Regions from separate parts of the Aliihoeflea sp. PC F10.4 genome, predicted to be linked through region 3. Evidence: predicted binding sites of a transcription regulator. Region 3 holds the regulator's gene; each other region holds the start of a gene.

Region 1 (7,484 bases), 1.1 Mb from region 3:
GGAATGGCGATCCTTGGAGGAGACGATATGCCCCTCCAATATGCCTCGATTACGCCAAGTAAGCGAGACGCCTGCTTTTCGACAATTCGTTCGCTATTCGTGAACGATAACAGCGCTCACGTTCACCACTATCCCGGCTGGATCATTTTCTCCGGCCGCACGATGCGGTCGTATTCCTCGGCCGTCACGTCGCCGCTGGCAATCGCCTCCGCGCGCAGCGTGGTGCCGTTTTTGTGCGCGGTCTTGGCGATCTTCGCCGCCTTATCGTAGCCGATGGTCGGCGCAAGCGCGGTGACGAGCATCAGCGAGTTCTGTACGAGTTCGGAAATGCGCTCTTCGTTGGCCGCGATGCCCGAAACGCAATTGTCTGCGAAGGAGCGCGCGGCGTCGCCGGCAAGCCGCACCGACTGCAGGACAGCATTGGCGATGACCGGCTTGAAGACGTTGAGTTCGAAGTGACCCTGGCTGGCTGCCGTCTGGACGATGGTCTGGTTGCCGAGAATCTGCGTGGCCACCATGGTCAGCGCCTCGGCCTGCGTCGGGTTGACCTTGCCGGGCATGATCGACGAGCCGGGCTCGTTCTCCGGCAGGTTCAGTTCGCCCAGACCCGAGCGCGGGCCGGAGCCGAGGAAGCGGATGTCGTTTGCGATCTTGAAGAGGTCGGCGGCCAGCGCCGCCAGCGCCCCGTGGAAATGCGTCGCCGCGCCATGACTCGCCAGCGCTTCGAATTTGTTTTCGGCGGTGCGGAAGGGCAAGCCGGTCAGTTCGGCGATGCGTGCCGCAAACCCCTCGTCGAAGCCGGTGGGCGCATTGAGGCCGGTGCCGACGGCCGTGCCGCCCTGCGCCAGCGCGTGAACGTCGTGCAGGCTTTCAACGAGCCTGCGCCGTCCCGCGACGAGCGCTGCGACATAGCCGGAAAATTCCTGGCCGAGTGTGAGCGGGGTTGCGTCCTGCGTGTGCGTGCGCCCGATCTTGATGATGTCGACGAAGGCGTTCTGCTTTTCCTGAAGCGCGGCGATCAGATGGTCGAGGCCCGGCAGGAGCGTGGCGTGGGCCTCGCGAACGATGGCGATGTGGATCGCGGTCGGGAACGTATCGTTCGACGACTGGCTCATATTGACGTGGTCGTTGGGATGAACCGGCTTTTTCGATCCCATCTGCCCGCCGAGAATTTCGATAGCGCGGTTCGAAATGACCTCGTTCGCGTTCATGTTGGATTGGGTGCCCGAACCGGTCTGCCACACGACGAGTGGAAAATTGTCGTCGAGCTTGCCGTCGATGACTTCCTGAGCCGCCTTGACGATCGCGCCCGCTCGCTCGGAATCGAGAATGCCGAGCGACAAATTCGTTTCGGCGGCCGCGCGCTTGACGAGGCCGAGCGCGTGGACGAGCGGCAAGGGCATCTTTTCCGTGCCGATGCGGAAATTTTCGATCGAACGCTGCGTTTGCGCGCCCCAGTAACGGTTCGCAGGAACGTCGATGGGGCCGAACGTGTCGGTTTCGGTGCGGGTGGTCGTCATGTTCGCTCCTTGAGAAGGGCTGCGGCAAATGCCGCGGCGATGTCGTCAGGGCTTGGAGGCCGGCTCCTGGCTGACAGACATATGCGTCATCGCGGCCTCGACTTGAAGGGGTTCAGACGAGACCGGCCAGATAAAGAACGAAAGCGTATCGGCTCGTTTTTGCGATCGCGACGATCGCAAGAAAAGGGAGGAAGGGAACGCGCATCACGCCCGCGACCACGGTCAGCGGATCGCCGATCACCGGAACCCACGACAAAAGGAGCGACCACAGGCCATAGCGCCTGTACCAGTCTTCGGCTCTGGCAAGCTGCGCGGGCGAGGCGGGAAACCATCGTCGGTCGCGAAACCGCGTGAGGAAGACGCCCATCATCCAGTTGACGCAGGAGCCAAGCGTATTGGCGACACTCGCAACGACAAGTAGCGCGAGCGGATCGGCCGTGCGTGTGGCGTGCAGCACGGCGAGAACGGCCTCCGACGTGCCGGGCAGAAGCGTAGCCGAGGTAAAGGCGGAAACGGCCAGTCCCCAAAGGGCGGCGACTTCAGTTTCCATGAACAGGCGCGGGTGGCAGCATCAAAGGGCGATGCCAGCCGCCGGCCGGCGATGCAAGATGCGCCCAGCAAAAAGGGCGGCAAAGCCGCCCGTTTCGTTATGAATGCGCAGAAAAACTATTTCAGCTTTTCCTTGACGTTACCAGCTTCCTTCTGGACCTTGCCGGCGGTCTTTTCGGCCTTGCCCTTCATTTCGGTCTTGGTGGAGCCGGTGGCCTTGCCGGCAGCTTCCTTGACTGCGCCGGTCGCCTGCTTTGCTGCGCCCTTGACCTGATCCTTGTTCACCATCGCTCGTCTCCTTGAGGTTCCGGCGGAGCGCCGGAATGGCAGAAGAACGCGGAAACCCGACGGTGGTTGCCGGATATTACGTTGGGGCAAAAGAAAAGGGCGCCGAGAGGGCGCCCTTCCTTGAAGTTTGGGGATTGGACTTCTTAGAAGTCCATGCCGCCACCCAAGCCCGCTTGACGGGCTTGGGCAATCTAGATGATGGGCGTGCTTTATGGACTTCTTAGAAGTCCATGCCGCCCATACCACCCATGCCACCGGGCATACCACCCGGCATGCCGCCGCCGGCCGATTCCTTCTTCGGAGCCTCGGCGATCATCGCCTCGGTGGTCACGAGAAGGCCGGCAACCGAAGCTGCGTCCTGAAGAGCGGTACGAACGACCTTGACCGGATCAACGATGCCGAGCTGGATCATGTCGCCATATTCACCCGTCTGGGCGTTGTAGCCGTAGGTCTTCGAGCCGTTCTCGAGGATCTTGCCGGCGACGATCGATGCTTCGGCACCGGCGTTCGCGGCGATCTGGCGGGCAGGAGCCTGCAGGGCGCGACGCACGATGTTGATGCCGGCGTCCTGGTCGACGTTCTCGCCCTTGACGGTCAGGTCGGCCGAAGCGCGCAGAAGAGCGGTGCCGCCGCCTGCAACGATGCCTTCTTCCACGGCCGCGCGGGTCGCGTTGAGGGCGTCATCGACGCGGTCCTTCTTTTCCTTGACTTCGACTTCCGTGGAGCCGCCGACGCGGATGACGGCAACGCCGCCGGCCAGCTTGGCAAGACGCTCCTGAAGCTTTTCACGGTCGTAGTCCGAGGAGGTTTCCTCGATCTGCTGCTTGATCTGGCCGACGCGGGCTTCGATCTCGGCCTTCTGGCCGGCACCGTCGACGATCGTGGTGTTCTCCTTGGTGATGGAGACCTTCTTGGCGCGGCCGAGCATGTCGAGGCCGACATTTTCAAGCTTGATGCCGAGGTCTTCGGAGATCACCTGACCGCCGGTCAGGATCGCGATGTCTTCCAGCATGGCCTTGCGGCGGTCGCCGAAGCCCGGAGCCTTGACGGCAGCGATCTTGAGGCCGCCACGCAGCTTGTTGACGACGAGCGTGGCAAGAGCCTCGCCTTCGACGTCTTCCGAGATGATGACGAGCGGCTTGGACGACTGGACGACGGCTTCGAGAACCGGCAGCAGCGCCTGAAGGTTCGACAGCTTCTTCTCGTGAAGGAGAATGTAGGCGTCTTCCAGCTCGGCGACCATCTTCTCCGGGTTGGTCACGAAGTAGGGCGACAGGTAGCCGCGGTCGAACTGCATGCCTTCGACGACTTCGAGTTCGGTCTCGGCGGTCTTGGCTTCCTCGACGGTGATGACACCCTCGTTGCCGACCTTCTGCATGGCCTCGGCGATCATGTCGCCGATTTCCTTTTCGCCGTTAGCCGAGATCGTACCGACCTGGGCGACTTCAGCCGAGGTGTTGATCTTTGCGGCCGAGGAAACGAGCGTCTTGACGACTTCCGAGACGGCGAGGTCGATGCCGCGCTTCAGGTCCATCGGGTTCATGCCGGCGGCAACGGCCTTGGCGCCTTCCTGAACGATCGACTGTGCCAGAACCGTAGCGGTCGTGGTGCCGTCGCCGGCGATGTCGTTGGTCTTCGAGGCCACTTCGCGCACCATCTGGGCGCCCATGTTCTCGAACTTGTCTTCGAGTTCGATTTCCTTGGCGACGGTGACGCCGTCCTTGGTGATGCGCGGTGCGCCGAACGACTTGTCGATGACGACGTTACGACCCTTCGGGCCGAGCGTGACCTTCACGGCGTTGGCGAGAATGTCCACGCCGCGCAGCATGCGCTCGCGGGCGTCGCGGGAAAACTTGACGTCTTTAGCAGCCATTTCTTAGCTCCCTGGGTCTTTGGACCCGTTGAATTTCGGATTGGACGGATGTGCGGCTTATCAGCCGATCACGCCCATGATGTCGGATTCCTTCATGATCAGAAGGTCTTCGCCGTTGAGCTTGACCTCGGTGCCCGACCACTTGCCGAACAGGACGCGGTCGCCTGCCTTGACGTCGAGCGGGACGAGCTTGCCAGCTTCATCGCGCGCGCCGGAGCCGACGGCGATGACTTCGCCTTCCTGCGGCTTTTCCTTGGCGGTGTCGGGAATGATGATGCCGCCCTTGGTCTTTTCCTCGGAATCGACCCGGCGAACGACCACGCGGTCATGAAGCGGGCGGAACGTCGACTGTGCCATGTGACTTTGATCCTCGATTGGGATGATGTAAATGGTTCCCTCCGTCCGGCGAACCGGACTGCTAGCACTCACATATGGAGAGTGCCAACGGCGGCGGAGGTAAGCACACTCATTCGCAGAGTCAAGAAAGTTGCGGGAGCGTGCGTTGAAAATTTCTAGACCGGAGATGTGACATTCCTATGCGCCGCCGTTCGTCTTTCGGTTTTTTCGGCATGTTCGGCCGCTCATTCGACCTGCGTCAGCTCGATGCGGCCTTGCGCGGCGTCGACCTTCATCCGGCGTTGGTGCCGGAAGGCGTGAAGATGACCATGGTCAATCTGATGAAGGATCACGGCGTCGACGAGATCGAGGAAGCCTATCCGGCGGTCGCCGAGATGTTCGGCTATTGCGTGATGGGCGCGAACGCCTTTGAGGCCGTCAATGGCGGGCAGCGGCTCGCCGCCGTCGAGGCGAGGATCGAAAAGGCGCTCGACGCGGGCGAGGGGATCGATGCGCAGCTTATCCTGCTGGCGGTCCACGCAAAGCTGATCCAGCCGGAAGTCATCGAGCGCTACGGTATTTCCGCCGACGAATAGGTCAAGTCTTCGCGCTCATGTCGTCGGTCGGTTCGAGCGCCCCACGATCCATCCAAACACGATGCCTGCCGCGATTGCCGCCGGAACGAATGCGGATGCTACCTCAATTATCTGAGCGCGATGGTCGGCCCACGAAAGATGCGGAAACATTTCCGGCGAACTGTATGAGAAGAAGACACCGACGCCGATGCCGAGCACGGCTCCGGTGCCGATCGTCGCTGCCAGTCCGTATCGCCGCATGATGTAAAGCGCGAGAGGGTAGGCGGGCAGGGATACCGGTATCGTAAATGCGCCGATGACAGCGGCGATGAGAAGCGTCACGCCGATGAAGTTCACAACAAGACCTGGGCCCGAAACATCCGGCGGCATGTCCCCTCCGGACATCCACAGCATAGGCGCCATAAGCAGTGCGCTGGCCGATATGGCCGCGCCAAGATGCGCCACGATGAATGTCGTGACATGACGCAGAAACGAATGTGATCTCGTCGGTTGCATGCTTCAAAGCCTGTTTCGAACGGGCACCATAGCCAACGGCTCGTGGAAGCTTGGTTAAAGCGGGTGACTTCATCGCCTCCATCCGGTAGATGCGGATCGAAAATCTCCTGTCCTGACGAGTACCTCATGAGCAATATGATCGACACACTCGACGACATCGCCGACGGCTATTCCGTCATCCTGAGCGATGTGTGGGGCGTGGTCCATAACGGCATCGAGCCGTTTCCCGACGCCTGCGCCGCGCTGAAGCGCGCGCGCGAAAAGGGCAAGATCGTGGTGCTCATCACCAACTCGCCGCGCGTGCGCGACGATGTGGAGGAGCAGCTTGCCGCTATCGGCGTGCCGCGCGACTGCTGGGACCATCTGGTGACGTCCGGTGACGTGACGCGCGAATTGATCACTGAAGGCCCCCGCCGCATCTTTCATCTCGGCCTTGACCGGGATCTGTCCCTTTATGACGGCCTCGACATCGAGCTCGTCGAGGAACAGGAGGCGTCGGGTGTCGTTTGCACCGGCCTGTTCGACGACGAGACCGAAACGCCGGACGACTATGCCGAGATGCTGCGCCGGTTCCGCTCGCGTGATCTGCCGTTCATCTGCGCCAATCCCGACATCGTCGTCGAGCGCGGCGACAAGCTTGTCTGGTGCGCTGGTGCGCTGGCTCGCGACTATGGCCAACTCGGCGGGCGCTCTTTCGTCGCCGGCAAGCCGCATCAGCCGATCTATGTGGCGGCGCTGATCCTCGCCAACCAGTCGCTCGGCCGTCAGGCGCGACCCGAAGACGTGCTGGCCATCGGAGACGGCGTCCTGACCGACGTGAAGGGCGCGGTGTCGAACAATATCGATATATTGTTCGTTACGGCGGGCATCCATGCGCGCGAATACGACGCCGACGGCGCGCCGGACCTTGCGCGTCTCGGCACTTTTCTCGAAGGGCATGGCTATACGCCTGTCGCTTCGATCCCGCGTCTGCGCTGAGGCCAGGAGCTGACCTTGGGATGAAGACCGGTTTCGCCCATATCAGCGGCAGTGGCGAATTGCCCGAAAATTTACGCGGCGGGGTCGTTGCGATCGGCAATTTCGACGGCGTTCATCGCGGCCATCGCGCCGTGCTCGACCGCGCGCTGGACGAGGCGAAAACGCGCGGTGTTCCTGCCTTGGTGCTGACCTTCGAGCCGCATCCGCGCAAATTCTTTCAGCCCGATGCCGCCCTTTGCCGCCTGACGCCGCCTTCCATGAAGGCGCGATTGATAGCCGCCTGCGGTTTTGACGCGATGATCGAGCAGCGCTTCGACGGCGATTTCGCCGGCCTGACAGCGTCCGAGTTCGTCGAACGGATACTCGTCGGCCGGCTTGGAATTTGCCATGCCGTCACCGGGTTCGATTTTCATTTCGGCAAGAAGCGCGGCGGCGGCCCGGCCTATCTGATGGAGGCGGGCGAAAAGCACGGCTTCGGCGTGACGCTCGTTGATGCCTTTCGCGATGAGGGGGCAGAGATCGTTTCATCGAGCCGCATCCGCGATCTTCTGGCGATTGGCGACGTGGCCGAGGCGGCCGGACTGCTTGGCTATCGGTTCGCCGTTGAAGGCGAAGTGATAGGCGGCGAGAAGCTCGGACGAACCCTTGGCTATCCGACTGCCAACATGGCTCTTTCCGAGGATATCCAGCTTGCGCACGGCATCTATGCTGTTCGCTTTCGCCGCGCGGACGGTTCGCTTCATGACGGCGTGGCGAGTTTCGGGCGCCGCCCGACTGTGACGACGGATGGCGCGCCGCTGCTTGAAACTTATCTCTTCGACTTTTCCGGCGATCTTTACGGCGAGACGT
Region 2 (7,484 bases), 2.9 Mb from region 3:
CGAAGACCGTGTCCGAGATCAGATTGCTCGGGTTACGCTCTGACGCAGAAACGCCGCTCAAAACATCGAAATGCCGATGCGCGGCCTCACTTTTCATGAGCTCTGGATCGCCCCACACCGGACGCCCCTTCGCGGCGACGAGGTGGTCATGTTGTTCTTGATGCAGGCGATCGAGATCGTATTGCGCGTCAAGCACTTTCTCGACGTAGATTCTCCTGGTCAACCAGTTTTGGCTCGCTTTCACGTCGTTGACGACAGATCGGATCGAGTAAACTCCCTTGGGGCCTTTTATCGGGGCCTTATCGAGAAGTCGGCGAGTGCCGAGAAGCAGGCTTGACCAGTATCCCTCGGAAACGAGATTGAACATCATCTGGTTAAGCGGGGGTCTCGAGCCTCTCTTCTCATTTGCAAGACGGACGATCCGAACCGTCGTGCGAAAGGCGGCGTAGTTCCAGAGCAGATCCTGAATGGCTCTGTGGATGCCCGTTGTCTCGTCGCGAAAAGCATCCCGCCACGCGGCGATGTGCTGGTCATGCTGCGTCATTAGTTTTCCAAGCCTGAGCGCCAAACTCACCTCATCATACCGGGAGACGCCAACACCGGCGACGGCTATTCGCTTCTGATTCTTCCTTCGCGCGGGCTCGTTTTATTGTTCCCGCGAATAAACGCGCATCTTGCCGTGGGCCTGAAGGGGGAAGGCCTTCCCCCCTGGCCGGCACTATCGTTGCCGGCGCACCCCCTTCAGCGGGGAGACCCCCAGGCTGTGCTAAAACCCACCAATCGTGCGAGCGCAGCGAATGATTTTGCCCGCTCTATGGAATATGAGCGTTTGGCTGCTTAAGACCTCTTTGTCATCATCGGCTATGAGATCGCAAAATCCCGAAAGCTGCCGTTGAGCCGCTGCGGCTGACCGCTGCTTGGCCCTTATTGGTCCGCCTCGGAGGAACTATTCCGCACCCAAGTCGGACAGCCTCGGCATGTCAGCCTGCTCCTTCCCTTAATGCCTCTGCGATCAGCAGAGCAAGCTCCCCAGGCGGCTGGATACCGGAGATACGCTGATCGCATCCCCATGCCCATCCATCATCCCAACGTCGGATCGGTGAAGCTGGCTTGCACTTCACTCAATAGGTGATGCTAGTCAGAACCACGTAAAGGATCGTGGCGGCCAAGCCACCGACCATCAGTATCAGGAGCCAGAGGGACGGTTCCGTTCTTATTCGATCAAGATATCGCATCGGATGCTGCCTTTTCGAGTAGAGCACATGCATCTCAGATCAGCCTGTTGTCCTCGGCCTTCTGGCGGGCGCGGCGGCGGGTGCCGTCGGTATCCGATTTGCGGTGCCGTTCAGCCGCCGCCTTGCGGATCTGCTCGAAGCGATTTTCTTCGACCTGCTTGAGCGTCGGATGCGTATCTGTCTTCTTCACAAACGAGATCATTGCTGAAGTTCCTTCCTGTGGCGGGTGGAAACGCCCTGGCGCCTGCCTGAGCGCTTTAAACGGGGTATTATGCGCCAAGCCCGGTGACACAGCCTTGGACTCCAAGCCGGTCGGCAGTCGTCTGCCCCGGCATCGTCGCCCAGCCGCCGGCTTCCACGAACTGACGCTTCTTGTAGCTGTCGGGTATCGCCTTGAACTCGGCAAGTTTCGCCGCCGCATCTGGGGCCGCGTTGAACCTTTCGACGCATATGGCGGATGCCAGCTCCCCGCGCGCCGTGTCGCCGGCCGCTTTCGCCATGGTCTGCGAAGTGCCGCCAGTGACCCAGCCGCCCCAGCTGAATCCTATAACGATCGTTGCGATCATCGCCGCGATGCATGCCCAGACCAGAATGGTCTTTGAAGGCTGATAGTCTTCCCAGCGGCGGGAGAGAGATGGTTTGGTCGTGCTTTGTGTGGCCATGGAGATTCCTTCCAGGTTGGAATGCAGATTGCTTTGTCTGGGCGTCGGCCGAACGGTTCAGGCACTGTTCTCAGTATCCCATTCCGCCCATGCCGCCGTTGCCGGCCGACGGGGTGGATTCCTTCGCGCGAATGTCGGCGATCATCGCCTCGGCGGTGATCAGGAGCGCTGCGATCGAGCCGGCGTTCTGCAGGGCGGTTCTGACGACCTTGGCGGGGTCGACGATACCGGCCTCGATCATGTCGACATAGGTTTCGGTCTGGGCGTCGAAGCCCTGGTTGTGGTCCTTGCTGTCCGTGAGCTTGCTGACCACGATCGAGCCTTCGACGCCGGCATTCTCGGCGATCTGCCGGACCGGCGCTTCGAGCGCCCGACGCACGATCGAAATGCCTGCGGTTATATCGGCGTTGGCGCCTGTCAGAGAGGCCAGCACGGTCCTGACGCGCAGCAGCGCCACACCGCCGCCGGGCACGATGCCTTCCTCGACCGCAGCTCGGGTGGCGTTGAGCGCATCGTCGATGCGGTCTTTCTTCTCCTTGACCTCGGTCTCGGTCGCGCCGCCGACGCGGATCACCGCGACGCCTCCGGCGAGTTTGGCCAGCCGCTCCTGGAGCTTCTCCTTGTCGTAGTCCGAGGTCGTTTCCTCGATCTGCGCCTTGATCTGGGCAATACGAGCGGCGATGCCGGCCTTGTCGCCGGAACCGTCGATGATCGTTGTCGTGTCCTTGTCTACGACAACACGCTTGGCGCTGCCGAGCATGTCGAGCGTGACATTTTCCAGCTTGATGCCGAGATCGTCGGAGATCACCTGGCCGGCGGTCAGCACGGCGATGTCCTCGAGCATGGCCTTGCGGCGGTCGCCAAAGCCCGGAGCTTTCACGGCCGCGACCTTCAGGCCGCCGCGCAACTTGTTGACGACCAGCGTGGCGAGCGCCTCGCCCTCGACGTCCTCGGAGATGATCAGCAGCGGCTTGCCGCTTTGCACCACCGCCTCCAGGATCGGCAGCATGGCTTGAAGATTACCGAGCTTCTTCTCGTGGATGAGGATGTAGGGGTCATCCAGTTCCACGCGCATCTTTTCGGCGTTGGTGACGAAGTATGGAGAGAGGTAGCCGCGATCGAACTGCATGCCTTCGACCACGTCGAGCTCGGTTTCGGCGGTCCTGGCTTCCTCGACGGTGATCACACCCTCGTTGCCGACCTTGTCCATCGCACTCGCAATCATCCCGCCGATGGTGCCATCGCCATTGGCGGCGATCGTGCCGACCTGCGCGATCTCAGCCGACGACTTGACCTTCCTGGCCCGCGCCTGGATTTCCTTGACGACGGCCGCGACGCCAATGTCGATGCCGCGCTTCAGGTCCATCGGGTTCATCCCGGCGGCGACCAGCTTGGCGCCCTCGCGCAGGATGGAGGCCGCGAGCACCGTCGCCGTCGTGGTTCCGTCGCCGGCGAGGTCGTTGGTCTTGGAGGCCACCTCGCGCACCATCTGCGCGCCCATGTTCTCGAACTTGTCTTCGAGTTCGATCTCCCTGGCGACGGTGACGCCGTCCTTGGTGATGCGCGGCGCGCCATAGGCCTTGTCGATGACGACGTTGCGTCCCTTTGGCCCGAGCGTCACCTTGACGGCGTTGTTCAGCAGTTCGACGCCGCGCAGCATGCGGTCGCGGGCTTCGCCGGCGAATTTGATTTCCTTGGCAGACATGATGTTCGTCCAGTTCGGGCTTGATTATCAGGTATCGGCCGGTCAGGCGGCTTTGCTGGCGGCCGCCGTTGTCTTCTCGACGATGCCCATGATGTCGGATTCCTTCATGATCAGGAGATCCTCGCCGTCGAGCTTGACCTCGGTGCCGGACCATTTGCCGAACAGGATGAGGTCGCCCGCCTTGACGTCGAGTGGAACCAGCTTGCCGGCTTCGTCGCGCGAACCCGGGCCGACGGCGATCACCTCGCCTTCCTGCGGCTTTTCCTTCGCGGTATCGGGAATGATGATCCCGCCTTTGGATTTGAGATCGCCTTCCGCCCGTCGGATGACGACGCGGTCGTGGAGGGGCCGGAATTTCATGGGGTTCTTTCTGAGGCCGGCGCATAGGGCGACCACCTCGGATAGATAGCGACTTTGGCACTCGAATGATAGGAGTGCTAAACGTATTTCGTTGAAAAGGTGGAATTGCGAAAATTTATATCACTTCTACCAATGCGATGTTTGTTGTTTTCAATACGTATTTCCTGCCTTTTTAAGGATTTTTATTTTTATGGAAGAGCCATTTATTCAATTCTAGATAAATAATAGCGACCCGCTCCTTGTTTACCGGGTGGGGACAGCCCATATATAAAACTCGTTGATTTGGCCGACTTGGCTTTTTGCGGTGTCAGAGACCCGCCATTCACCACCGAATTCTCGATAGCGAATGCATCACGCGCCGACCTGGCGCGCATATCGCTCTGTTCGAACCTTGGAATGAACGCGCCGCTGACCACGGATGTACTGGCAGCACGGAAGTTCGTTCCGGTTCGAATGGGAATGATGCAGGAGGCGCGTTTGCGTGCTCCTGCGGAGGTATCGACCCATGACAACGCGCACCACGCAGAAAATCGTCCGGTTCTCCGCACCCTTCATGCTGTCCGGCTTCGACGCTGCGCAGCCTGCCGGCGACTATCGCGTGGACCAGGATGAGGAACTGCTGGAGGGATCCTCCCGCCTTGCCTGGAGACGTGTAGGCGCCTTCATCCACCTGCCCGCCATCGGCATTGATGGCCACACGTATCAGATGGCGCCGATAGATCCCGCCGATCTCGACGCCGCCCTCGAAAAGGATCACCAACAGCCATGATATCAACCAACCCAATCCGGCGCACGAACCGTCCCGCCCGCCACGAGGCTCCTGCTCATCTCTTCGCGATCGGACAGGCTGTCCGGCTCAAGGGCGGTTTCGTGAGGCCGGCATTACCCGCCGATATCTACCGCATAACCGGCAGACTGCCGGCACGGGGAGATTCACTGCAATATCGCATCCGCAACGACGACGAACGCCATGAGCGAGTGACGACGCAGGACAGCCTCGAGCCGGTCGACATGTCGCAATCCGGTAATGGCGCAACCCTCATCGAAAGGACGTTCGGACATGGCTAAAGGCCAGAAACGAAGCAATCGCGAGATCAGAAAGCCGAAACAGGAGAAGGCCCCGCCAAAGCCTGAAAGCACCTTCGGCAACCAGATCAAGTTTGCCGCCAATGATGCCAATGCTTCCCAAGGCAAAGGCAAGCACTGAGGCAGTGCTGCTCCGGCTGAAAGAGCAAGTAGCGCCATGAAAGTTGTCATCGAGTTCTACCGCACGCGGGAGACGGATGACGCCCATGCTGTCGTGGGCCGAGAGGCGGTGGAAGCCGTCGATCTCGCCAACGCCATTGAGATTGCGCAACTGCTTTCGCAGACGCTCGATATGCCTCAACGGCCCGACGCCATCGCGATCACCGACTTATCCGGTAACGCGCTATTTTCCGGCATCATTGATGCCGACGTGACCACTAGAGAAAGGCCACGATCATGACCCGATACATAGATGAAATCGAACGGGAGCGGCACGACCGCGCGATCGGCGTCTGGGACAATGAAGGCGGTGCATCCGCCCGCGCACCAGGCGACGAACAATATGGCCGCCGGATCGAAGCCGACCGGTCCTGGACCATCTACCATGTCTTCACCGGCGTTCCAGCCAGCCGCGAAGGGCAGGAGATGATCGGCCTTAGCCACTCGGCCGCAACCGACGGGATGCTTTCCCTCAATCGTCGGAATGATGTGCGACGCAAGGAGCACATGAACGGGTTTATGCGTGTACCACTGCTGCTGCAAACGGCAAGGGCAGATCAACGATGACCCTTGAATTCCTGAACCCCAGCCGCAGCTTCGACGAAGTGCGCAACGCCATTCGCTTTATCGGGCACGACGGCATGTTCGAAGTGCCGTTCTTTGTCGAAGTGGAAGCGCTCGCCAGGTCCCCTGCTGAATTGCGCAGCACTGAGGTGTCGGAAGAGATGTATCTCTCGACCTTCGATGCGACGCGCAGTTCGATCCACGATGTCGCCCGCGAGGCCTACTCGCATCGTCGCCAAACCTCCTATACGCTGACCGCTGCCGATTTCCGGTAAAGACACCACTCAATGCTGATCCGCTACGGGTATGAGATCACACTGACCTGCCAGCAGCCGACAGCCTTGGTGTGTCTGCTGTCGGTGCACGAGGATCGCGCGGCTGACATACGGGTGCCGGAGACGACGTTCACCACACCCGATGTGCACGTATCGACCTACCGCGATCTCTTCGGCAACAAATGCCGGCGGCTGGTCGCGCCTGCGGGCGACCTGACGATGTGGGGTGATGCCACGATCGAGGACGACGGCAGGCCGGACGGGATTGTGCCGGGTGCCCGGGAACTGCCGGTGCCGGACTTGCCGGACGATTGCCTCGTCTACCTCATGGGCAGCCGCTACTGCGAAACCGACCGTCTCAGCCAGACCGCTTGGGACCTGTTCGGCAAGATGCCGCCCGGTTGGAGCCGGGTGCAGGCGATCTGCGATTTCGTCCACAACCACATCCGCTTCGACTACATGCAGGCTCGATCTACGCGGACGGCTTTCGAGGCGTTCCATGAGCGCGTTGGCGTTTGTCGCGATTTCGCGCATCTTGCGGTCACGTTCTGCCGATGCCTCAACATCCCCGCTCGCTATATCAACGGCCATCTCGGTGACATCGGCGTGCCGGTCGTCGATCCGATGGATTTCAGCGCCTGGATCGAAGTGTTCCTCGATGGCGAATGGTACACCTTCGATCCGCGCAACAACGTCCCGCGGATCGGCAGGATCGTGGTGGCGCGCGGCCGCGACGCAGCCGACATACCGCTCGTCAACTCCTTCGGCCCGCATGTTCTGAAGGCGTTCCGAGTATGGACTTACGAGGTATCGGGCTTGCAACAGGCGCAAGAGCATCGCGAGTAAGGCGCCTTGGGACCGGACACCAAGGCTACAGGCGATACGGCAAGGCATACCGGAAGCGCCGCAGACCTTTTCGAAGATAACTCACTTTAGTCAGGCACCCGCCATGGTCCGCTGACTGTGACCGGTTCCCGACGTTAGGTTGGCGCGATTCCAATCCCTTGAGCCGGTGCGGCCGCGACCTAATGTTCCATCCTCGTAATACCCACTTTCAGCAAACGGAAAAGTCGGGCCTGTGGCTGACGTCAGGCGCATCCAGTCGAAGTGCGAAGACTGTTTGAATGACAGCTTTCGCAGGTTCGTCGCCCAAAGTGCCGAAAGCAGGAAGCCACCTTTTCTCGGAAGTTTGGAGGGTCAGCGAGGTGCCGCGATCCTGCCTCTGGGTAGTTATTCGAGACCCAATACAAAGCCTTTCCCTATGAGCAAACAAGTGTAGAATCAGACTCTCCTGATCTGCTTTGCCGAGGTGTCTATGAGCTTCATTGAGGGAATAGCGCGAGATCAGGCCAATCTGCTTCCCCCATGTGTCGATGACTATGTTGGGCCTGACGCGCTCGTCCGCGTCGTCGATGCTTTCGTCGACAGTCTGGATATG
Region 3 (7,484 bases):
GCGCCGACCCTCTGACGGGCCTTCATAACCGACGCGCCATCGACGAGCGCATGCGCACGCTTTGGGATGATTTCGAGCAAAAGCGCACCTATTTTTCGGTGCTTCTGGTCGATGTCGATTTCTTCAAGCGGTTCAACGATTTCTACGGCCATCAGGAGGGCGATCGCTGCCTGATCGAGGTGGCCGAAGCGCTGCGCGAACCGGCAGAACGGCGGGGTGCCACGATCGGGCGCTTCGGCGGTGAAGAGTTCATCATCCTGGCGACGATCGTCAAACCCGAGGAACTGGAGGCATTTGCCGAAGAAATCCGCCGAACGGTGGAAAATCTTGCCGTGCCGCACGAACAGCGCCGCGACGGCTCGTCGATCGTGACGGTTTCCGTGGGCGCATCGATCGTTCGCGGACACGAAGGCTCCAAGCTCGAACACACGATCTACGAGGCCGACCGCGCGCTCTATCTGGCCAAGGCAAGCGGGCGCAATTGCATCCGCATCTTCGATCCCGCCGACTTCGAGGGCATCGACGACAGCGAGAACATCGCCGCGCTTTTGCGAATCGCCATCCAGAAAGAACTGGTCTCGATGGTCTATCAGCCCATCGAGGACGTCCAGAGCGGCGATGTCGTTGCCGCCGAGGCGCTGATGCGTCTTCGAAGCCTCGACGGACTTGCCATCTCGCCGGCGCAGTTCATTCCGGTGGCAGAGCGGACCGGCGCGATCATCGATCTGGGGCGCTGGTCGATCGAAACCGTCTGCCGGGACCTTCTCCTGCGATCCGACATCCAGATCGCCACAGTCAACGTGTCGCCCCTGCAACTGAAGATGCCAGGCTTCGCCGCGTCGGTAGCCTCGATCCTGGTCAAGACCGGCGTTGCCGGCAACCGGCTTGCCTTCGAGATCACCGAAGGTATGGAGATGGAAATCCACTCCGACATCATCCGCTGTATCCACGACCTGCGCCTTCTCGGCGTCGAGATATGGCTGGACGATTTCGGAACGGGGTTTGCGGGCCTCTCATGGCTACGCCTGATCGAGTTCGACACCGTCAAGATCGACCGTTCGTTCCTGCACGATGCGGGCACTGCGCGCGGGCGCGCGATGCTCGACGACATCATCCGGCTGTTGCGAAATCGTGGCCCGAAGATTCTGGTCGAAGGCGTCGAAAGCCGCGCCCAGATCGAATTGGTGCGCGAATTCGGCATCGACACGGTGCAGGGCTACCTGCTCGGGCGTCCGATGAGCGCGACCTCCCTGATCGGCGGCCCCGCCTCCCGAAGACGCGGCCTGCCGGTTTAAAGTCACGCGCCGACCACTGATTTTGCCTTTTTCGCGAAAACGCCTATATAAGGTTCATCCACCCTCCGCGTGACGCAGTTTCACGGTGAGCCCGTCGTGGCTTTGAGGTGTTCGGTCGGTTCCTTCCGGCAAAATCCGTAGCATCGGTCCGCGCCTCGCGGTTCCGTTGCCATTTCAATTCGAGAAAGGACAGGATCACATTGCAGGTCGTCGTACGTGAAAACAATGTCGAACAGGCGCTCCGCGCGCTGAAGAAGAAGATGCAGCGTGAAGGCATCTTCCGCGAAATGAAGGCGCGCCGCGCCTATGAAAAGCCGTCGGAAAAGCGCGCCCGCCAGAAGGCGGAAGCCGTGCGCCGGTCGCGCAAACTCGCCCGCAAGCAGGCGCAGCGTGAAGGCCTGCTGCCTTCGAAGAAGAAGCCGGCACGCGCCGTTGGCGCCCGCCCGGCACGCCCGGCGACGTCAGCCGCATAAGACGCTTTCATCGAATCAAAAAGGGCGGCCCGAAAGGCCGCCTTTTTTATTGGTCAAGCGCGCAGGCGCGCTATCAGTGCCGCACGGTGCGCAGGCCCTGTTCGGCCGATTCCAGTCGCTCGAGCAAAACGCGCAGGCTCTCCGGTATGGAAGTGTCCGCCTTGAATGCGGGCATGCGTCCCAGAAACCGCCGGTTGGTCTCCGACGTCAGTTCCTTGGCGATCGTCGTGGAAAGCTGCGGCTCTCTCATTTCAACTCGCTTCCTTGTACACATGACACGAACCTCAAATTCACGCGAACAACAGGGATGCAGGATCGATGGTTCCTCAAGTCGAGCGAAAGAGCCATCGAAAGTGAGATTTGTAGTAAAATTTTACTTAAATTTGCCTAACGTTACGCAGGCACAGATTTCGCCGAAATGTCGTTTCCTCTAGCCGAGAAGGCGGCTGACGATCTGGGCCGTATAATCCACCATCGGTACGATGCGGGCATAGTTGAGCCGGGTCGGCCCGATGACGCCAAGCGCCCCGATGACGCGCGAATCGCTGTCGCGGTAGGGCGCGACGACCAGCGATGAGCCGGACAGCGAAAACAGCTTGTTCTCCGACCCAATGAAGATACGCACTCCCGGCCCGGCTTCGGCGAGGTCGAGAAGCTGGAGCATCCCGTCCTTGGTTTCGAGGTCTTCAAACAAGTGCCGCAAAAGTTCGATGTCGGCCTGTGCGGTGATGTTTTCCAGAAGGTTTGCATGGCCGCGGACGATAAGCCGGGCCTGAAGTCCCGATCCCTCGCCCGCCCAGATCGCCAGACCGCGTTCCACCAGATCCTGTGAAAGAGAATCGAGCGCGGTGCGCGTCTCTTCTTTCAGCCGGCCGATTTCCGCCCTTGCTTCACTCAGTGTTCGACCGCGAATATGGGCGTTGAGAAAGTTCGACGCCTCGATGAGTTGGGACGAAGTCACGCCCGCCGGAAGGTCGACGATGCGGTTTTCGACGTCGCCGCTGTGACTTACCATGACGGCAAGCGCCTTGGTGGGTTCGAGCCGGATGAATTCGATATGCTTGAGCGCGGCTTCGCTCTTGGCCGTCAGCACCAGCCCCGCACCGCGCGACAGGCCGGACAGCATCTGGCTCGCATCGGTCAAAATGTGTTCCAGCGTCTGGCCGGAACCGGACGCGCGCACCTGGCTTTCGATGCGGCGTCGTTCGTCGCTCGTCAGGTCGCCGAGTTCCATGAAAGCATCGACGAAGAAGCGAAGTCCGGCTTGCGTCGGCAAACGCCCGGCCGACACATGCGGCGCATAGATGAGTCCGAGGTGCTCAAGGTCCGACATCACGTTGCGGATCGTCGCCGGTGAAAGCGATCCGGGCAAAAGCCGCGACAGGTTGCGCGAGCCGAGCGGCTCGCCCTCGCGCATGTAATTGTCGACGATCAACCGGAAGATGTCGCGCGAGCGCGAATCGAGATTGGGCAGCGTCGGATCGGTCATCATATGCATTGGATCATCATGGTTGTCGCCAGATATAGGAAGTTTGAGCGCTGCGGGGAACCATGTGTTCCTTTTCCTTTGCCTCACGAACGCCGGGCGGTTAGAAGCCGGGCAAACCGGAAACTGACGAGAAAAGCAGAGAACTCCATGCGGCCATCCAAGCGCCAGCCCGACGAAATGCGGGCAATCTCCTTCGAATGCGGCATCTCCAAACATGCCGAAGGCTCCTGCCTCGTCAAGTTTGGCGACACGCACGTTCTGTGCACGGCAAGCCTCGAGGAACGCGTTCCCGGCTGGCTGCGCAATTCGGGCAAGGGCTGGGTGACGGCCGAATACGGCATGTTGCCGCGCGCGACGGGCGACCGCATGCGCCGCGAGGCATCGTCCGGCAAGCAGGGCGGTCGCACGCTGGAAATCCAGCGTCTGATCGGCCGCTCGCTGCGCGCCGTGGTGGACCTTCAGGCGTTGGGCGAAGTGCAGATCACGGTCGACTGCGACGTGATCCAGGCCGATGGCGGCACGCGCACGGCGGCGATCACCGGCGGCTTCGTCGCGCTGCACGAATGCCTGCGCTGGATGGAAACGCGCCAGATGGTGAAGGTCGACAAGGTTCTGAAGGATCATGTCGCTGCCATTTCCTGCGGCATCCATGAAGGCAATCCGGTCATCGACCTCGACTATCTGGAGGATTCGTCCGCCGGCACCGACGCCAATTTCGTCATGACCGGTAGGGGCGGTATCGTCGAAATCCAGGGCACGGCCGAGGGCGAACCGTTTTCCGAAGAGGAATTCGCGCAGTTGATGGGACTTGCGAAGAAGGGCATCGCGCGCCTCGTCGACCTGCAGAAGATGGCGATCGCCTGACCATGACGCCCTCGTCGATCCTCGAATCCGCGCTTTACGTCGACGACCTCGATGCGGCCGAGGCGTTCTACGCCGACATCATGGGGCTGGAGCGGATCGTCAGGATCGAGGGGCGACACGTCTTCTTCCGCTGCGGCTCGGGCGTGCTGCTGCTCTTTAATGCCGAGGCGACGATCCATCCGCCCGCACAAGGCGCGAAATATCCTGTGCCGCCACACGGCACGCGCGGAGCGGGGCATCTGTGCTTTGCCGCAACGGGCGACGAGATCGAGCGCTGGAAGGCCCATCTCGAGGGTAAGGGCGTTGCGATCGAGGCGGACTTCAACTGGCCGTCATCGAAACCGGACGAACCGTCCGTCGGACGTTCGATCTATTTTCGCGATCCGGCCGGCAATTCGATCGAGTTCGCCGAACCGAGAATCTGGGGGCTTTGATGCGTGTACTGGAAGACAGGAAAGTCGTGGTCGCGAGCCACAATGCGGGCAAGCTGGCAGAAATGTCGGACCTGATGGCTCCATTCGGCTTCGAGGCAAAATCGGCTGCCGAATACGGCCTGCCAGAACCCGAGGAGACCGGAACGACCTTCGAGGAGAACGCCTATATCAAGGCGAACGCTGCCGCGATCGCAACCGGCCTGCCGGCAATTTCGGACGATTCGGGACTGATGGTCGACGCGCTCGGCGGCGATCCGGGCGTCTACACCGCCGACTGGGCGACGATGGCCGACGGCACGCGCGACTTCGCCGTTGCGATGGAGCGCACCAACATGCTGATGGAAAAAGCTGGCGCAACGGTTTCCGGGAAGCGTCAGGGCCGCTTCGTCTCCGTCATCTGTGTTGCCTGGCCGGATGGGCACGCCGAATATTTTCGCGGCGAGGTGGAAGGTACGCTCGTCTGGCCGCCGCGCGGGACGAGCGGCTTCGGCTACGACCCGATGTTCCAGCCGACCGGCCATGAGCGGACCTTCGGCGAGATGGAAGCGACCGAAAAGCACGGCTGGAAGCCCGGTCAGGACGAGGCGCTGTCACACCGGGCCCGCGCCTTCCAGCTTTTCGCGCGCGACATGCTGGGAGCGGCATGATCGACGAACCGGGCTTTGGAATTTATATTCATTGGCCGTTCTGCGCGGCCAAATGCCCGTATTGCGACTTCAATTCCCATGTACGCCATCAGCCGGTCGACCAGCAGCGTTTCGCTGCCGCGTTCGAGCGCGAGATGGCGACGATGCGCGCCCGCACGGGCCCGCGCGAGGTTACCTCGATTTTTCTGGGGGGCGGCACGCCCTCGCTGATGGAACCGGCAACGGTCGGCGCGGTGCTGGAGAGCGTCGCGCGCCACTGGCATGTGCCGGACGGAATCGAGATCACGCTCGAAGCCAACCCGTCGTCGGTCGAGGCTTCGCGATTTCGCGGCTATCGCGCGGCGGGCGTCAACCGCGTCTCGCTCGGCGTGCAGGCTCTGAACGACGCAGACCTGAAGTTCCTTGGCCGTCTGCACGATGTCGAAGGCGCGCTTCATGCGATCGGTCTGGCGCGCGAAATCTTTCCGCGCCTTTCCTTCGACCTGATTTATGCCCGTCCGCACCAAACGCTCGCAGTCTGGGAAGCCGAACTCGATCGCGCGATCTCCTATGCGGCAGATCATCTGTCGCTCTATCAGTTGACCATCGAGGGCGGAACGCGTTTTCAGCTTCTGTACGAGGCGGGAAAGTTCCAGATGCCGGATGCCGATCATTCGGCCGATCTCTACGCCTTGACGCAGGAGGTGACCGCCGCGCGCGGCCTGCCAGCCTATGAAATCTCGAACCACGCGCGGCCGGGCGCGGAAAGCCGTCACAATCTGGTCTATTGGCGCTACGGCGAATATGTCGGCGTCGGGCCCGGCGCGCATGGAAGGTTCGTGGAAAACCGCCGTCGGATTGTCACCTTCACCGAAAAACACCCCGAAACGTGGCTCGACCATGTCGAGAAAAACGGACACGGCGTCATCGGCGGCGAGACGCTGACACGCGAGGAAGAGGCAGACGAATTCCTGCTCATGGGTCTTCGGCTTGCCGAGGGGATCGATCTTGCGCGCTACGAGGCGTTGTCGGGCCGCTCGCTGTCGTCGAAACGGGTCGCCGTGCTCCAGGAGGAACGTCTCGTTGCACCGGTCGGAAATTCGCGATTGCGCGCGACGTCGGAAGGCATGATCGTGCTCGACGCGGTCGTCGCCGATCTGGCACGCTGAACCGCTTCCTTGACACGTTTGCCGTCGTAATAGGGCTCGAAACTGTCCCGGATGATAAGCGACATGGTCGGTGGTCTCCTCGTTCCACACGAACCGGGAACGCGCCCGTTTGTTCCGCGCTTTGAAAGCGTGTCCCGTCATGCCATGAAGACCGCATGACCGAACGCACATTCATCATCGGGCAAAACGCGATGAGCGCGCCGCCCCTGCCGGCCGCGCTCTATCTGGTCGCGACGCCCATCGGCAATCTTGGCGACATCACCATCCGCGCACTTCAGACGCTGGCTGCCGCCGACATCGTCGCCTGCGAAGATACGCGCGTCACGCGCATTTTGCTCGACCGCTACGGCATGCGTCGCAAACTCATCGCCTATCACGAGCATAACGCCGCCGAGGCCGGACCGAAGCTGATCGCCGCGTTGGATAGCGGGCAGTCTGTGGCGCTGTGTTCGGATGCGGGAACGCCGCTCGTCTCCGATCCGGGCTTCCGGCTCGTCGGACAGGCGGTGGAAGCTGGCCATCGCGTCGTGCCGATCCCCGGCGCGTCGTCGACGCTTGCCGCGCTTTCGATTGCCGCCTTGCCTTCCGACGCGTTCTTCTTTGCCGGTTTCCTGCCGGCGAAGGACGGCCAGCGGCGGTCGCGGCTCGAAGAGGTCGCCCGCGTTCCCGGGACGCTGATCTTCTTCGAATCGCCGCGCCGCCTCGCCGACAGCTTGAGGGCTATGGCGGATGTCTTGGGCGATCGCCCCGCGACAGTGGCACGCGAATTGACCAAGACATTCGAAGAGGCGCGGCGCGCAACGCTCGGCGAACTCGCGGCGCATTATGCAGAAGCCGATACGCCGAAGGGCGAAGTGGTGGTCTGCGTCGGGCCGCCGCTGGAAGCGCCCGCGCCCGAAGGGCAGGACGTCGACCGCTTGTTGCTGGAGCTTGCGCGCGACATGCCTGCCGCCAAGGCATCCGGCGAAGCGGCGAAGATGACCGGCCTGGCGAAGCAGGAGCTTTTCCGCCGCTTGGTCGAATTGCGTGAAGGCGGCGATGGCTGATCGGCTCGCCGCCTATCGCCATGGAAATCGGGCGGAATGGCTCGCCTGCATGGCGCTGCGGCTGAAGGGCTACCGCATTCTCGCGCGC

The links. Region 3 encodes HrcA, which represses chaperone genes, less so after heat shock. Its sites were predicted from a motif close to GTTAGCACTCNCNNNNNGNGAGTGCTAAC; they were not measured.
Region 1: a site for HrcA is predicted at 4,648-4,676, ahead of groES (co-chaperone GroES). Genes of this name have one in related genera too.
Region 2: a site for HrcA is predicted at 4,016-4,044, ahead of ACX82Z_RS04045 (co-chaperone GroES). Genes of this name have one in related genera too.

The regions. Positions count from the first base shown of each region.
Region 1 is NZ_JBTSWH010000001.1:2,607,322-2,614,805, reverse strand. Features, by position in the region: gene fumC (class II fumarate hydratase) at 129-1,520, opposite strand; gene ACX82Z_RS13175 (YqaA family protein) at 1,633-2,070, opposite strand; gene ACX82Z_RS13170 (CsbD family protein) at 2,187-2,357, opposite strand; gene ACX82Z_RS13165 (hypothetical protein) at 2,393-2,581, shown strand; gene groL (chaperonin GroEL) at 2,578-4,230, opposite strand; gene groES (co-chaperone GroES) at 4,291-4,587, opposite strand; gene ACX82Z_RS13150 (hypothetical protein) at 4,767-5,162, shown strand; gene ACX82Z_RS13145 (hypothetical protein) at 5,178-5,531, opposite strand; gene ACX82Z_RS13140 (TIGR01459 family HAD-type hydrolase) at 5,793-6,635, shown strand; gene ACX82Z_RS13135 (bifunctional riboflavin kinase/FAD synthetase) at 6,656-7,484, shown strand, end outside.
Region 2 is NZ_JBTSWH010000001.1:828,704-836,187, forward strand. Features, by position in the region: gene ACX82Z_RS04025 (AbiU2 domain-containing protein) at 1-544, opposite strand, end outside; gene ACX82Z_RS04030 (hypothetical protein) at 1,270-1,437, opposite strand; gene ACX82Z_RS04035 (hypothetical protein) at 1,505-1,897, opposite strand; gene groL (chaperonin GroEL) at 1,968-3,602, opposite strand; gene ACX82Z_RS04045 (co-chaperone GroES) at 3,645-3,962, opposite strand; gene ACX82Z_RS04050 (hypothetical protein) at 4,468-4,731, shown strand; gene ACX82Z_RS04055 (hypothetical protein) at 4,728-5,030, shown strand; gene ACX82Z_RS04060 (hypothetical protein) at 5,023-5,169, shown strand; gene ACX82Z_RS04065 (hypothetical protein) at 5,206-5,448, shown strand; gene ACX82Z_RS04070 (hypothetical protein) at 5,445-5,774, shown strand; gene ACX82Z_RS04075 (DUF1488 family protein) at 5,771-6,046, shown strand; gene ACX82Z_RS04080 (transglutaminase-like domain-containing protein) at 6,059-6,892, shown strand; gene ACX82Z_RS04085 (IS1182 family transposase) at 7,362-7,484, shown strand, end outside.
Region 3 is NZ_JBTSWH010000001.1:3,697,523-3,705,006, forward strand. Features, by position in the region: gene ACX82Z_RS18555 (putative bifunctional diguanylate cyclase/phosphodiesterase) at 1-1,295, shown strand, start outside; gene rpsU (30S ribosomal protein S21) at 1,496-1,768, shown strand; gene ACX82Z_RS18565 (hypothetical protein) at 1,842-2,018, opposite strand; gene hrcA (heat-inducible transcriptional repressor HrcA) at 2,199-3,266, opposite strand; gene rph (ribonuclease PH) at 3,405-4,121, shown strand; gene ACX82Z_RS18580 (VOC family protein) at 4,124-4,555, shown strand; gene rdgB (RdgB/HAM1 family non-canonical purine NTP pyrophosphatase) at 4,555-5,202, shown strand; gene hemW (radical SAM family heme chaperone HemW) at 5,199-6,350, shown strand; gene rsmI (16S rRNA (cytidine(1402)-2'-O)-methyltransferase) at 6,506-7,396, shown strand; gene ACX82Z_RS18600 (YraN family protein) at 7,389-7,484, shown strand, end outside.